One region of the Enterobacter ludwigii genome, then DNA from elsewhere that is predicted to be linked to it. Evidence: predicted binding sites of a transcription regulator. Region 1 holds the regulator's gene; each other region holds the start of a gene.

Region 1 (3,135 bases):
CCGCACGCATATCAACTTCCAGCGCGTACCGACAGTGGACACCTCTAACCCGTTCGCCGCCAAAAGTATCCCGTCGCTGGATGAGAGCTTTGTGGTTATCCATTTCCGCAATCTCGACGGCATTGATTACCCCTGGCTGCTGGCGATGCTGCAGGGCTCATTTATTTCGCACATGAATACGTTAGTGGTTCCGGGCGGAAAAATGGGGCTGGCAATGGAATTAATTATGATGCCGCTGGTGCAGCGGTTGATAGAAGGGAAGAAAATCGCCTGATGATTTCCCTCTCCGCGTGGGAGAGGGCTTCGGTGAGGGCATCGGGGTGAACGATGCCCCCCAATATCAGGCGTCGATCACTTCATACGAATGCGTAATTTTTACCGCTTTCTCGAGCATTAACGCGACCGAGCAGTATTTCTCCGCTGAAAGATCGACCGCGCGTGAGACCGCCGCGTCTTTCAGTTCTTTCCCGCTGACGATGAAATGCAGGTTAATGTGGGTGAACAGGCGTGGTGCCTCTTCGCGGCGTTCTGAGGTGAGTTTTACTTCGCAGTCGGTCACATCGTGACGGCCTTTTTGCAGGATCGACACCACATCAATTGCGCTGCATCCACCTGCTGCCATCAGCACCATTTCCATTGGGCTTGGTGCTTTATCACCGGAGTTACCATCCATCAAAATCTGGTGTCCTGAAGCGGACTCGCCCAGGAACGTTAAACCTTCAACCCATTTCACACGCGCTTGCATATTCACTCACTCCAACGTTGCATTTTTGGTGACAGATTACGCGTGCGTTACATTTCTCGCAATGGAAGGCGACCTGCGTCATGCTGAAGCGAGACACCAGGAGACACGCGGCGAAAGCTATGCTAAAACACTCAGGATGCTACAGTAATACATTGACGTTACACATGTATGCAGAGGACATCAAACTTTACTGGCTGCGAAACGTTACGATAGCCGACTTCCCAGGGTATGGGTAAGAATTCGATTGCAACCCCAGAGTCCGGATGCATCTTATGACTCTGGTGACAGCTTATAACAGAGGATAACAGCGCATGGTGCTTGGCAAACCGCAAACAGACCCGACTCTCGAATGGTTCTTGTCTCATTGCCACATTCATAAGTACCCATCGAAGAGCACGCTGATTCACCAGGGTGAAAAAGCGGAAACGTTGTATTACATCGTCAAAGGCTCGGTGGCAGTGCTGATCAAAGATGAAGAAGGGAAAGAGATGATCCTTTCTTATCTGAACCAGGGCGATTTCATCGGTGAACTGGGCCTGTTTGAAGAAGGCCAGGAACGTAGCGCCTGGGTTCGTGCAAAGACAGCATGTGAAGTGGCTGAAATTTCCTACAAGAAATTCCGTCAGTTGATTCAGGTTAACCCTGACATCCTGATGCGTCTTTCTTCGCAGATGGCGCGCCGTCTGCAGGTGACATCTGAGAAAGTGGGTAACCTCGCCTTCCTGGACGTGACCGGCCGTATCGCTCAGACCCTGCTGAATCTGGCGAAACAACCCGATGCGATGACTCACCCTGATGGCATGCAAATTAAAATTACCCGTCAGGAAATCGGTCAGATTGTCGGTTGCTCCCGTGAAACAGTGGGCCGTATTCTGAAAATGCTGGAAGATCAGAACCTGATCTCCGCACACGGTAAAACCATCGTGGTTTACGGAACGCGTTAATTCCGCTCAAACGGCGTGCCATCGCAAGGTGTCACGCCGTTTTTGTCTCTATTCCCCATGTGGCGCAGGCTGATTTATCACCCGGAAGTTAACTACGCACTGCGACAAACGCTGGTGTTGTGCCTTCCTGTGGCCGTGGGCCTGATTCTGGGCCATCTTCAGCAAGGTCTGCTCTTCTCTCTCGTTCCCGCCTGCTGCAACATTGCCGGTCTGGATACACCGCATAAGCGCTTTTTCAAACGGCTGATCGTGGGCGGCTCGCTGTTTGCGGGCTGTAGCCTCGCCGTGCAGCTTTTGCTGGCCCGCGATATCCCGCTGCCGCTGATCCTCACCGTCCTGGCGATGACCCTGGGCGTAACCGCTGAAATCAGCTCACTGCACGCGCGTTTGCTTCCCGCGTCGCTGATTGCCGCCATCTTCACGCTGAGCCTTGCGGGTAACATGCCGGTGTGGGAGCCGCTGCTGATCTACGCCCTCGGTACGCTGTGGTACGGGCTGTTTAACTGGTTTTGGTTCTGGCTGTGGCGGGAACAGCCCCTGCGGGAATCCCTGAGCCTGCTCTACGTGCAGCTGGCGGATTACTGTGAAGCCAAATACACCTTGCTCACCCAGCATACCGATCCAGAAAAATCACTGCCGCCGCTGCTGACGCGTCAGCAAAAGGTGGTGGACCTGATAAGCCAGTGTTATCAGCAGCTACATATGCTCGCCGCCAATAAGAACCACGAATATAAGCGGCTGCTGCGCGTCTTCCAGGTGGGGCTGGACTTACAGGAGCATATCTCCGTGAGCCTGCACCAGCCGCAGGAGGTGCAAAAACTGGTCGAGCGCAGCCATGCCGAAGCGGTGATCCGCTGGAACGCGCAAACCGTCTCCGCGCGCCTTCGGGTGCTGGCTGACGATATTCTGTATCACCGCTACCCCACGCGCTTTAACATGGACAAACAGCTCGGCGCGCTGGAGAAGATTGCCCGTCAGCATGAAGACAACCCGGTGGGTCAGTTTGCTGCCTGGCACTTCAGCCGTATCGCCCGCGTGTTACGAACCCAGCGTCCGCTTTATCCGCGCGACCTGATGGCCGACAAACAAAAACGCCTGCCGCTGCTGCCGGCGCTCAGAAGCTACCTCTCCCTTAAATCATCTGCCCTGCGCAACGCCGCGCGAATTAGCGTGATGCTGAGCATTGCCAGCCTGATGGGCATGGCGCTACATCTGCCCAAACCGTACTGGATTTTAATGACCATCCTGTTTGTCACCCAGAACGGCTATGGCGCGACGCGGGTGCGCATTCTGCACCGGGCAGGCGGAACGATGGCGGGGCTGATCATTGCGGGCGTTACGCTGCACTTTCACGTGCCGGAAGGCTATACGCTGGCAGGGATGCTGGTGATCACGATGGTGAGCTACCTGATCATCCGCAAAAACTACGGCTGGGCGATGGTGGGC
Region 2 (3,135 bases), 490 kb from region 1:
GGGCTGGGGTGAGGCTTTGCCCTCACCCTAACCCTCTCCCCACAGGGGGAGAGGGAAGAGGTTCCGTTACTTGTTCAACAGCGCCAGCACTTCTTCCACGCTGGTGGTGTTGGCCAGACGTTCAATGACAGAGTCGTCATCCAGCGCGTTGGTCAGGCTGGTAATCACCTGGATGTGCTCGTTGTTGCGAGCGGCGATACCAATCACCAGGCGGGCGATGTCGTCTTCTTCTTCACCGAAGCGTACACCATCCGGATACTGGCAGAACACCACGCCGGTTTTCAGTACGCGGTCTTTCGCTTCAACCGTACCGTGTGGAACCGCAATGGATTCACCCAGATAGGTTGGGGTCAGCTTTTCACGCTCCAGCATCGCGTCAACGTATTCAGGCTGCACGTAGCCGCCTTTCACCAGCTGTTCACCGGCAAAGCGAATCGCCTCTTCCTTGTGGGACGCCGTGCGGCCCAGGAAGATGTTTTCTGCGCCCAGGCGGAACAGGTGGCTGTCGTTCGCGTCAAAGCTGTCTTTCAGGCTGTCGCGGACTTTGACTTCGTTATCTTCATGACGCTGCGCGGCCACCAGACGTTCGGTCAGGTTGGTGTACAGGCCGCTGTCCAGGAAGTTGGTCAGCGAAATGTGCTGTGCCTGAGGAACCTGACGCATCGCACGTTCGGTCAGATCGCGGTGCGTAATCACCAGGTCAACATCTGCAGGCAGGCTGTTGATGGCGCTGTTGGTGACGGAGATGTTGGTCAGACCCGCATCCTGCACTTTCTTACGCAGCACGCCGGCACCCATGGCGCTGGAACCCATACCTGCATCACAGGCCACGATGATTTTACGTACGTGGCTCAGGTCGTTAGAGACATCGCCCGCCGCCAGCGGCGTTGCGCCTTTTGATTCGGCTTTCATGTCATGCATACGACGGGTTGCCGCTTCGATATCGTCATCTTCTTTCACTTTGCTGGTTTTCAGCAGGATAGAAGAGACCACGAAGGAGACGGCCATTGCCGCACAGATGGCTGCGATGTTAGCGAAATAGGCACCTTTCGGGGTCATCGCCAGGACCGCCAGGATGGAGCCTGGAGAGGCCGGAGAAACCAGACCACCGCCCAGCACGCTCAGGGTGAACACGCCCGTCATACCGCCGAGGATAACGGCCAGGATCAGACGTGGGTTCATCAGCACGTAAGGGAAGTAAATTTCGTGGATACCGCCCAGGAAGTGGATGATAGCCGCGCCGCCCGCAGACTGTTTCGCACTGCCGCGACCAAAGAACATGTACGCCAGCAGAACACCCATGCCCGGGCCCGGGTTGGCTTCAATCAGGAAGAAGATGGACTTGCCGAGGTCATGAGACTGCTGAATACCCAGCGGTGAGAAGATACCGTGGTTAATGGCGTTGTTGAGGAACAGGATTTTCGCCGGTTCAACAAAGATAGACGCCAGCGGCAGCATGTCGTGCGCAACCATGAAGTTAACGCCTGCCGCCAGAACTTTGGACAGCACTTCAACCGCAGGGCCAATGCCGAGGAACGCCAGAATCGCGAGGATCATACCGATGATGCCCGCAGAGAAGTTGTTCACCAGCATTTCGAAGCCGGATTTGATCTTGCCATCAACCCAGACGTCGAATTTCTTAATTGCCCAGCCGCCCAGAGGGCCCGCAATCATTGCACCGAGGAACATCGGCATATCCGCACCGACGATAACCCCCATCGTCGTGATGGCACCCACAACGCCACCACGGTCTCCACCCACCAGACGACCACCGGTAAACCCGATAAGCAGCGGCAGCAGGTAGGTAATCATTGGGCCAACAAGTTTCGCCAGCGTTTCGTTAGGCAACCACCCTGTCGGAATGAACAACGCAGTGATGATACCCCACGCGATAAACGCGCCGATATTTGGCATCACCATATTGCTGAGGAAACGACCAAAGCTTTGAACTTTGATCTTGAAATCGGATGACATAAAACACCCCTTCTTCTGTTTACGCTTAGGCTTGCGGCCCGAGGTTTATTGTTAATGAGGCGGCAGAGGTAGCCGGGCCCTGTTCTGATGCTGTGAAATCTGGCACTGAATCGTTCAACTGTCCAGACGACGGAAATTTGTGTGATATGAATCACGTAAATGTAGGGGGTGCAGACATGAATGAAGTGATCTTCGTCACAAAAATGGTGGATAAAAAAAATACGATGGCGATAAATAAAGCAAAAACCACCCACTTCTGTGATGTAAATCACATTTGATTGTCGTGAGTTTGTTTCTGGATTGTGACTAATTTCACAAAAAATTTTTATGCAGAATTCTCCGGATGTGATCGGCGACAAATTCTGCCTGGCGATTCAACGCCAGGATGTCATGAAGTCACACATAAAGCTAAAAAATGACTTTTCATGTGTGGTATGGCGAAAAGCAATAAGGTACGTTACGCTCATATTGTAAGGTTAAGTCTATTATTATTCAGGATATATTTTGACACGCTTATAAACTTGCATGGAGATATTATAAAAAACGATACTCCCCGGCTCTGAAATATAAGTACACCTCGTATTTATAAAAAATTAATTAGGTTGCGTACCGTTTTATTAATTTAATGAGTTGACGTTGTTTAAGTGAGGAGAATATGTTTCTCAACTATTTTGCGCTGGGCGTATTGATTTTTGTATTTCTGGTTCTTTTTTACGGAATCATCGCCATCCATGATATTCCTTATAATATGGCCAAAAAACGGAATCATCCCCATGCGGATGCCATTCATACGGCGGGATGGATTAGCCTGTTTACGCTCCATGCGATTTGGCCGTTCCTGTGGATTTGGGCCACGTTGTACCGCGAAGATCGCGGCTGGGGGATGCAGAACCACATCTCAAAACCTGATGAGGTACCGGGTATGGATGCTCTGACTAAACGTGTGGCCGAATTAGAACAAAAACTGGCAGCGGTACCTCCCACGGCTGACAAGAATACGCTGGAGCACTAATCATGGATCTGCTGATTATTTTGACCTATGTGGCCTTTGCCTGGGCCATTTTTAAAATATTCCGTATTCCGGTAAACCAGTGGACCCTCGCGACCGCAACATTAGGTGGGGTGTTTATTGTCGCCGGGCTTATCCTGTTGATGAACTAT
Region 3 (3,135 bases), 2.1 Mb from region 1:
GCCGGACTGCAGATCGATCAGCATGCTGGCGGTCAGTTCGTTTTCCGGATCGTAGAACGCACGCAGACGCGCGTCGAGAATGCCTTCCGGCAGCGCGTCGTCTTCAGGCAGCGGGAACCATTTTTCGTTCGGATAGTGCACAAACGGGCCGTTGGCGATGGTTTCACCCAGCCAGAAATCGGCGAAGAAATAGTTGGTCGACAGACGTTCAAAATACTCACCCAGCGCAGAGGCCAGTGCCGCTTTTTTTGTCGCGCCTTTACCATTGGTAAAGCACAGGGCACACTCTTTATCGCGAATATGCACGGACCAGACATGAGGCACCGGGTTGAGCCAGGAGGCTTCTTCGATATTAAAGCCCAGGTCGGTCAGTTTCTGCTGGAAGCGAGCGATGGAATCTTCCAGAGCGGCGTCTTTGCCGGGGATAAACGTTTGAGTCATGGCGTTCACTTTTATCGTACGTAAAGCGCGCAATGATACGGGTTTTGCGTGACAGGTGCTATCTTCGGCGAAAATAAAAGACTCGACTATGCTTACAGACAGTAACTTACTGTTAAGGCATAGAAAAATGAAAGCATTTGATCTCCAGCGGATGGCGTTTGATAAAGTTCCTCCCGAATTTTTGGGCGAAGTGGCCCTGCGCAGCCTGTATACCTTTGTATTGGTCTTTCTGTTTCTCAAAATCACCGGGCGGCGTGGCGTCCGGCAGATGTCCCTCTTTGAGGTGCTGATTATTCTGACGCTGGGTTCAGCGGCGGGGGATGTCGCCTTTTACGACGATGTGCCGATGGTGCCGGTCTTTATCGTTTTTGTCTCACTGGCGCTACTTTACCGGCTTGTCATGTGGCTGATGTCGAAAAGTGAAAAGCTGGAAGATCTTCTCGAAGGGAAGCCGGTGGTTATCGTCGAGAACGGGCGGCTGGCCTGGGAAAATGTACAGAGTGCCAACATGACCGAGTTCGAGTTTTTTATGGAACTGCGTCTGAATAGCGTTGAACAACTCGGGCAGGTACGGCTGGCAATCATGGAAACGAACGGACAAATCAGCGTCTATTACTATGCTGACGACGAGGTGAAGCCGGGGCTCTGTATTCTGCCGGATATGCTTATTGAGCGTTTCACGACCGTGCCTGAGTCAGGCGAATATGCCTGTATAAGATGTAGCCATGTTGTGGCGATGCAGCCGGGCGATCATCAATTATGTCCCCGCTGTACAAATCCGGAATGGACGAAGGTTAGCCGGGCCAAACGCCTTACCTGACAGCCATATTGTCGGTTTTGCCGCAGAGAGGTGGCAGATTGTATTGTGTGACGCGGGACACATTTCACCGGTCATAAGTTTTAGACATTGCGGCGCGTGTCACTGAATGATAAAACCGATATCCACAGTTATAACTTATTGCTTTTAGCGTGGTGAGGGGAAATGGCTCAAGTCTTTAATTTCAGTTCAGGTCCGGCGATGTTGCCGGCAGACGTGCTTAAACAGGCTCAACAGGAACTTTGTGACTGGAACGGTCTGGGTACGTCGGTGATGGAAATCAGCCACCGTGGTAAAGAGTTTATTCAGGTGGCGGAAGAGGCAGAAAAGGATTTTCGCGATCTGCTGAACATTCCCTCAAACTACAAAGTTTTGTTCTGCCACGGCGGTGGCCGCGGTCAGTTTGCTGGCGTCCCGCTGAATATCCTCGGCGACAAAACCACGGCAGACTACGTTGATGCGGGTTACTGGGCGGCAAGTGCGGTTAAAGAAGCCAAAAAGTACTGCTCGCCAAATGTTATCGACGCCAAAATTACCGTTGATGGCCTGCGTGCCGTGAAGCCGATGAGCGAATGGCAGCTCTCTGATAACGCTGCGTACCTGCACTATTGCCCAAATGAAACCATCGACGGGATTGCCATCGACGAGACCCCGAACTTCGGTAAAGACGTCGTGGTTGCTGCCGATTTCTCCTCTACCATTTTGTCCGCGCCAATTGACGTCAGCCGTTACGGTGTTATCTATGCGGGTGCGCAGAAAAATATCGGCCCGGCGGGTTTGACGATCGTCATCGTGCGCGAAGATTTGCTGGGTAAAGCCCATCAGTCTTGCCCGTCTATTCTGGATTATACGGTCCTCAACGATAACGACTCCATGTTCAACACCCCCCCTACGTTTGCCTGGTACCTCTCTGGCCTGGTCTTTAAATGGCTCAAGCAAAACGGCGGCGTGGCGCAGATGGACAAAATCAATCAGCAGAAAGCCGACCTGCTGTATGGCGTGATCGATAAGAGCGATTTCTACCGTAACGATGTCGCGAAAGCTAACCGTTCGCGTATGAATGTGCCGTTCCAGCTGGCGGACAGCAACCTGGATAAAGTCTTCCTTGAAGCGTCCTTCGCTGCAGGCCTGCATGCGCTGAAAGGCCACCGTGTTGTAGGCGGTATGCGTGCCTCTATCTATAACGCGATGCCGCTGGAAGGGGTTAAAACCCTGACCGATTTCATGATCGACTTCGAACGTCGCCACGGTTAATCACGTTGTTTTCACCCCCGTAGCCCTGCTGCGGGGTTTTTATTATGTTGAGTTGAGAGTTAAGTTTCATGGAATCCCTGACGTTACAACCTATCGCGCGGGTAGATGGCACCATTAATCTGCCTGGTTCAAAAAGTGTCTCGAACCGCGCTCTGCTGCTGGCAGCTCTGGCAAACGGCACCACCGTCCTCACAAACCTGCTGGACAGCGATGACGTGCGCCATATGCTCAATGCGCTGAAAGCGTTGGGAGTTCATTACACGCTGTCTGACGATCGCACCCGCTGTGAAGTGACCGGCAACGGCGGCGCGTTACGCTCGGCTGAAGAGCGTGAACTGTTTCTGGGTAATGCGGGGACGGCGATGCGCCCGCTGGCGGCGGCCCTGTGCCTGGGCAGCAACAATATTGTGCTGACCGGTGAGCCGCGCATGAAAGAGCGTCCCATTGGCCATCTGGTAGATGCCCTTCGTCAGGGCGGCGCGCAGATTGAGTATCTGGAGCAGGAAAATTACCCGCCTCTGCGTCTGCGCGGTGGTTTCAATGGCGGTAACGTCGAGGTGGATGGCAGCGTCTCCAGCCAGTTCCTGACGGCTCTGCTGATGACTGCGCCGCTGGCATCACAG
Region 4 (3,135 bases), 1.8 Mb from region 1:
GTGCAAAAATTTTATTAATCATTAAGCAATCCTCTGTCTAAAAACAATAAAAAAGGCGACCGAAGTCGCCTTTTTGGATCAAGCACTCATCTCAACTTATTTGGAGATGTGAGCGATCAGGTCCAGTACTTTGTTAGAGTAGCCGGTTTCGTTGTCGTACCAGGAAACCAGTTTCACGAAGTTGTCGTTCAGTGCGATACCCGCTTTAGCATCGAACACGGAAGTGCACACTTCGCCGTTGAAATCGGTAGATACAACGTCGTCTTCGGTGTAGCCCAGAACGCCTTTCATTGCGCCTTCGGAAGCAGCTTTGATTGCTTTCTTAATTTCTTCATAAGAAGCAGCTTTTTCCAGACGAACGGTCAGGTCAACAACGGATACGTTAGGAGTTGGAACGCGGAACGCCATACCAGTCAGTTTGCCATTCAGTTCTGGCAGTACTTTACCTACAGCTTTAGCTGCACCGGTAGAGGATGGGATGATGTTCTGAGCCGCGCCACGGCCGCCACGCCAGTCTTTGTGAGACGGGCCGTCAACAGTTTTCTGAGTCGCGGTGGTCGCGTGAACGGTAGTCATCAGACCTTCGACAATGCCGAAGTTGTCGTTGATTACTTTCGCCAGTGGTGCCAGGCAGTTGGTGGTGCAGGATGCGTTAGAAACGATGTCCTGGCCAGCGTAAGTTTCGAAGTTTGCACCACGAACGAACATTGGGGTGTTGTCTTTAGAAGGACCGGTCAGAACAACTTTTTTCGCACCCGCGGTAATGTGTTTACGCGCAGTTTCGTCGGTCAGGAAGATACCGGTAGCTTCAGCTACAACATCAACACCGATTTCGTTCCATTTCAGGTTAGCTGGGTCTTTCTCAGCAGTAACGCGGATGGTTTTGCCATTAACAACCAGGTGGCCGTCTTTCACTTCAACGGTGCCGTCGAAACGACCGTGAGTTGAGTCGTACTTCAGCATGTACGCCATGTATTCAGCGTCCAGGAGATCGTTGATACCAACGATTTCGATGTCAGAACGTTTCTGAGCAGCACGGAAAACAATACGGCCGATACGGCCAAAACCGTTGATACCTACTTTGATAGTCATATATTCCACCAGCTATTTGTTAGTGAATAAAAGGTTGCCTGTAAAATTACAAAAACCTTACGCAGCGTCAAGCGGAATCGTGTCAATCATTGCGACAAATCAATCCTGTGACTAACGTTTGTGCGACTGACTCGCCTCACTTTCCCTTTGAGCTAGCAACCACATGGGGGCTGCGCGCGGCATTTTAAAGTCCTCGCAGGATAAAAATGTGAACATGATCACAATTGCCTGACCGCCTTTTCGCGACACATAAGTTTAGAACAAAAGTGCACGCAAGGGTGTTAATGTTTTGTTAGAATCCGGGTTAAAAGGTGTCTGTTTCTACAGCGAGATGTAAGCATATGTCGAACCAACGTAACCCTGACGATTTGAAAAAAAACCTCACCGAAATGCAGTTTTACGTGACGCAAAATCACGGAACCGAACCGCCTTTTACCGGCCGTTTACTGCACAACAAGCGCGATGGTGTCTACCACTGTCTGGTATGTGACGCCCCGTTGTTCAATTCCCAAACGAAGTTCGATTCTGGCTGTGGCTGGCCAAGCTTTTATGAGCCGGTCAGCGACGATGCGATCCGCTACCTGAGCGACACGTCGCACGGCATGGTGCGTACTGAAATTCGTTGCGGAACCTGTGACGCCCACCTTGGACACGTCTTCCCGGATGGTCCTCAGCCGACGGGTGAGCGTTTCTGTGTGAATTCAGCGTCGATGAGCTTCACCGATGATGAAAACGGTGACCAGATCAAAGGTTGAAAAAACGATTCAGCAAATTATTCCTTTGAAAGGGAGAGATCGTGAATATTGATGACATGATTAGCGGTATGACGCCGGAGGTGTATCAGCGCCTGGTGACTGCTGTTGAACTGGGCAAATGGCCGGACGGTGTCGCGCTCACGCCGGAGCAAAAAGAGAACAGTCTGCAACTGGTGATGCTCTGGCAGGCGCGTAACAATACCGACGCGCAACACATGACTATCGACACTCAAGGCCAGATGGTGATGAAGAGCAAGCGCGAGCTGAAAGAGGACTTTGGTATCACGCCAAAGCCGATCGCGACGATAAAGATGCAGTAACGGTGGGGCGGCAGGCCTGCCAGCGCCCTCTCTCTGGAGAGAGGGCGTGCTTATCTTACTCTTTGGGTTTAATTCCCAGCGACTCCGCCAGCTGTTTCGCTAACTGGTTATTGTCATCCGCGCCGTACTCCCAGAACATCGCCCCGGCGAGACCTTTCTCCTTGATGTAATCCGCTTTGATGGCGACGGAACGCGGGTTCTCATAGGAAAGGGCAAACAGCGCCTTGCCGTCCGCCGCATTCACTGAAAGCCACGGCACTTGCGCCCGTTCGTCCCAGTGTTCGGTAAAACGCTTCTGCGGATCGTTTAAGAGCTTTTTCACAATATCGTTGTACTTCACATACGTATCTTTGGTCAGGTCGTAGCCCAGTGACGCGAATAAGCCGGTTTCCTTAGGTCCAAAGTAGGGCTGGGTCACCGGATGGTTTTGCGCATCGGGTTTTGTCCAGTCAATACCGGGCTCCACGGCGCGTTTCGGCACGCGGCCGTAAAAACCAATCCCGAGGTTCATCTGTTGCGGCTTCAGCCCGGCCGCCAGATAGTTGTTCACCACAAAATCCACGCTGTATTTGTCTGCGGCGGCCACCGTTGGCCAGTCGCTGGAGTCATACAGATTGGCGTTGAAATACTGTGTGCCATACGCCATGTCGTAGGTCATCAGGTTGATGTAGTCGAGCAGCGGGGCAATGGCCTTCACATCCACCCAGCTTTTTGGACTTTCTGCATTTGCCCCTACCGCGATGGTGACCAGCTTTTTATGGCCGAAGGCGGCGCGCAATTCTTTCAGCAGTGCGGTGAAGTTATCGCGATCGGCTGGCGTGCTGGCCACCAGTCCCCATGCACCATTTACCGGGTATTCCCAGTCAAGATCGATGCCGTCGAGTGCATATTTTTCGACAATCTCCTGAGCCGAGCGGATAAACACCGCACGGCTCTCTTGGGTCGCGGCTGCGCCGGAGAAGCCACGC

Evidence for each region. The regulator CRP, encoded in region 1, controls carbon source genes, mostly activating them, when cyclic AMP is high. The targets are predictions, from matches to a motif close to ATGTGANNNNNNTCACAT.
Region 2: a site for CRP is predicted at 2,158-2,175, ahead of BH714_RS15860 (PTS mannitol transporter subunit IICBA). Genes of this name have one in related genera too.
Region 3: a site for CRP is predicted at 1,307-1,324, ahead of serC (3-phosphoserine/phosphohydroxythreonine transaminase). Genes of this name have one in related genera too.
Region 4: a site for CRP is predicted at 1,299-1,316, ahead of msrB (peptide-methionine (R)-S-oxide reductase MsrB). Genes of this name have one in related genera too.

Annotation. Positions count from the first base shown of each region.
Region 1 covers NZ_CP017279.1:2,884,423-2,887,557, forward strand. Annotated here, with positions in the region: gene BH714_RS13585 (phosphoribulokinase) at 1-274, shown strand, start outside; gene BH714_RS13590 (OsmC family protein) at 341-745, opposite strand; gene crp (cAMP-activated global transcriptional regulator CRP) at 1,057-1,689, shown strand; gene BH714_RS13600 (YccS/YhfK family putative transporter) at 1,747-3,135, shown strand, end outside.
Region 2 covers NZ_CP017279.1:3,369,979-3,373,113, forward strand. Annotated here, with positions in the region: gene BH714_RS15860 (PTS mannitol transporter subunit IICBA) at 67-1,974, opposite strand; gene BH714_RS15865 (DUF3302 domain-containing protein) at 2,630-2,986, shown strand; gene BH714_RS15870 (HlyD family secretion protein) at 2,989-3,135, shown strand, end outside.
Region 3 covers NZ_CP017279.1:763,526-766,660, forward strand. Annotated here, with positions in the region: gene ycaO (30S ribosomal protein S12 methylthiotransferase accessory factor YcaO) at 1-441, opposite strand, end outside; gene BH714_RS03545 (DUF421 domain-containing protein) at 569-1,261, shown strand; gene serC (3-phosphoserine/phosphohydroxythreonine transaminase) at 1,424-2,512, shown strand; gene aroA (3-phosphoshikimate 1-carboxyvinyltransferase) at 2,581-3,135, shown strand, end outside.
Region 4 covers NZ_CP017279.1:1,078,919-1,082,053, forward strand. Annotated here, with positions in the region: gene BH714_RS05130 (D-hexose-6-phosphate mutarotase) at 1-22, opposite strand, end outside; gene gapA (glyceraldehyde-3-phosphate dehydrogenase) at 97-1,092, opposite strand; gene msrB (peptide-methionine (R)-S-oxide reductase MsrB) at 1,434-1,847, shown strand; gene BH714_RS05145 (YeaC family protein) at 1,904-2,167, shown strand; gene chiD (chitinase ChiD) at 2,223-3,135, opposite strand, start outside.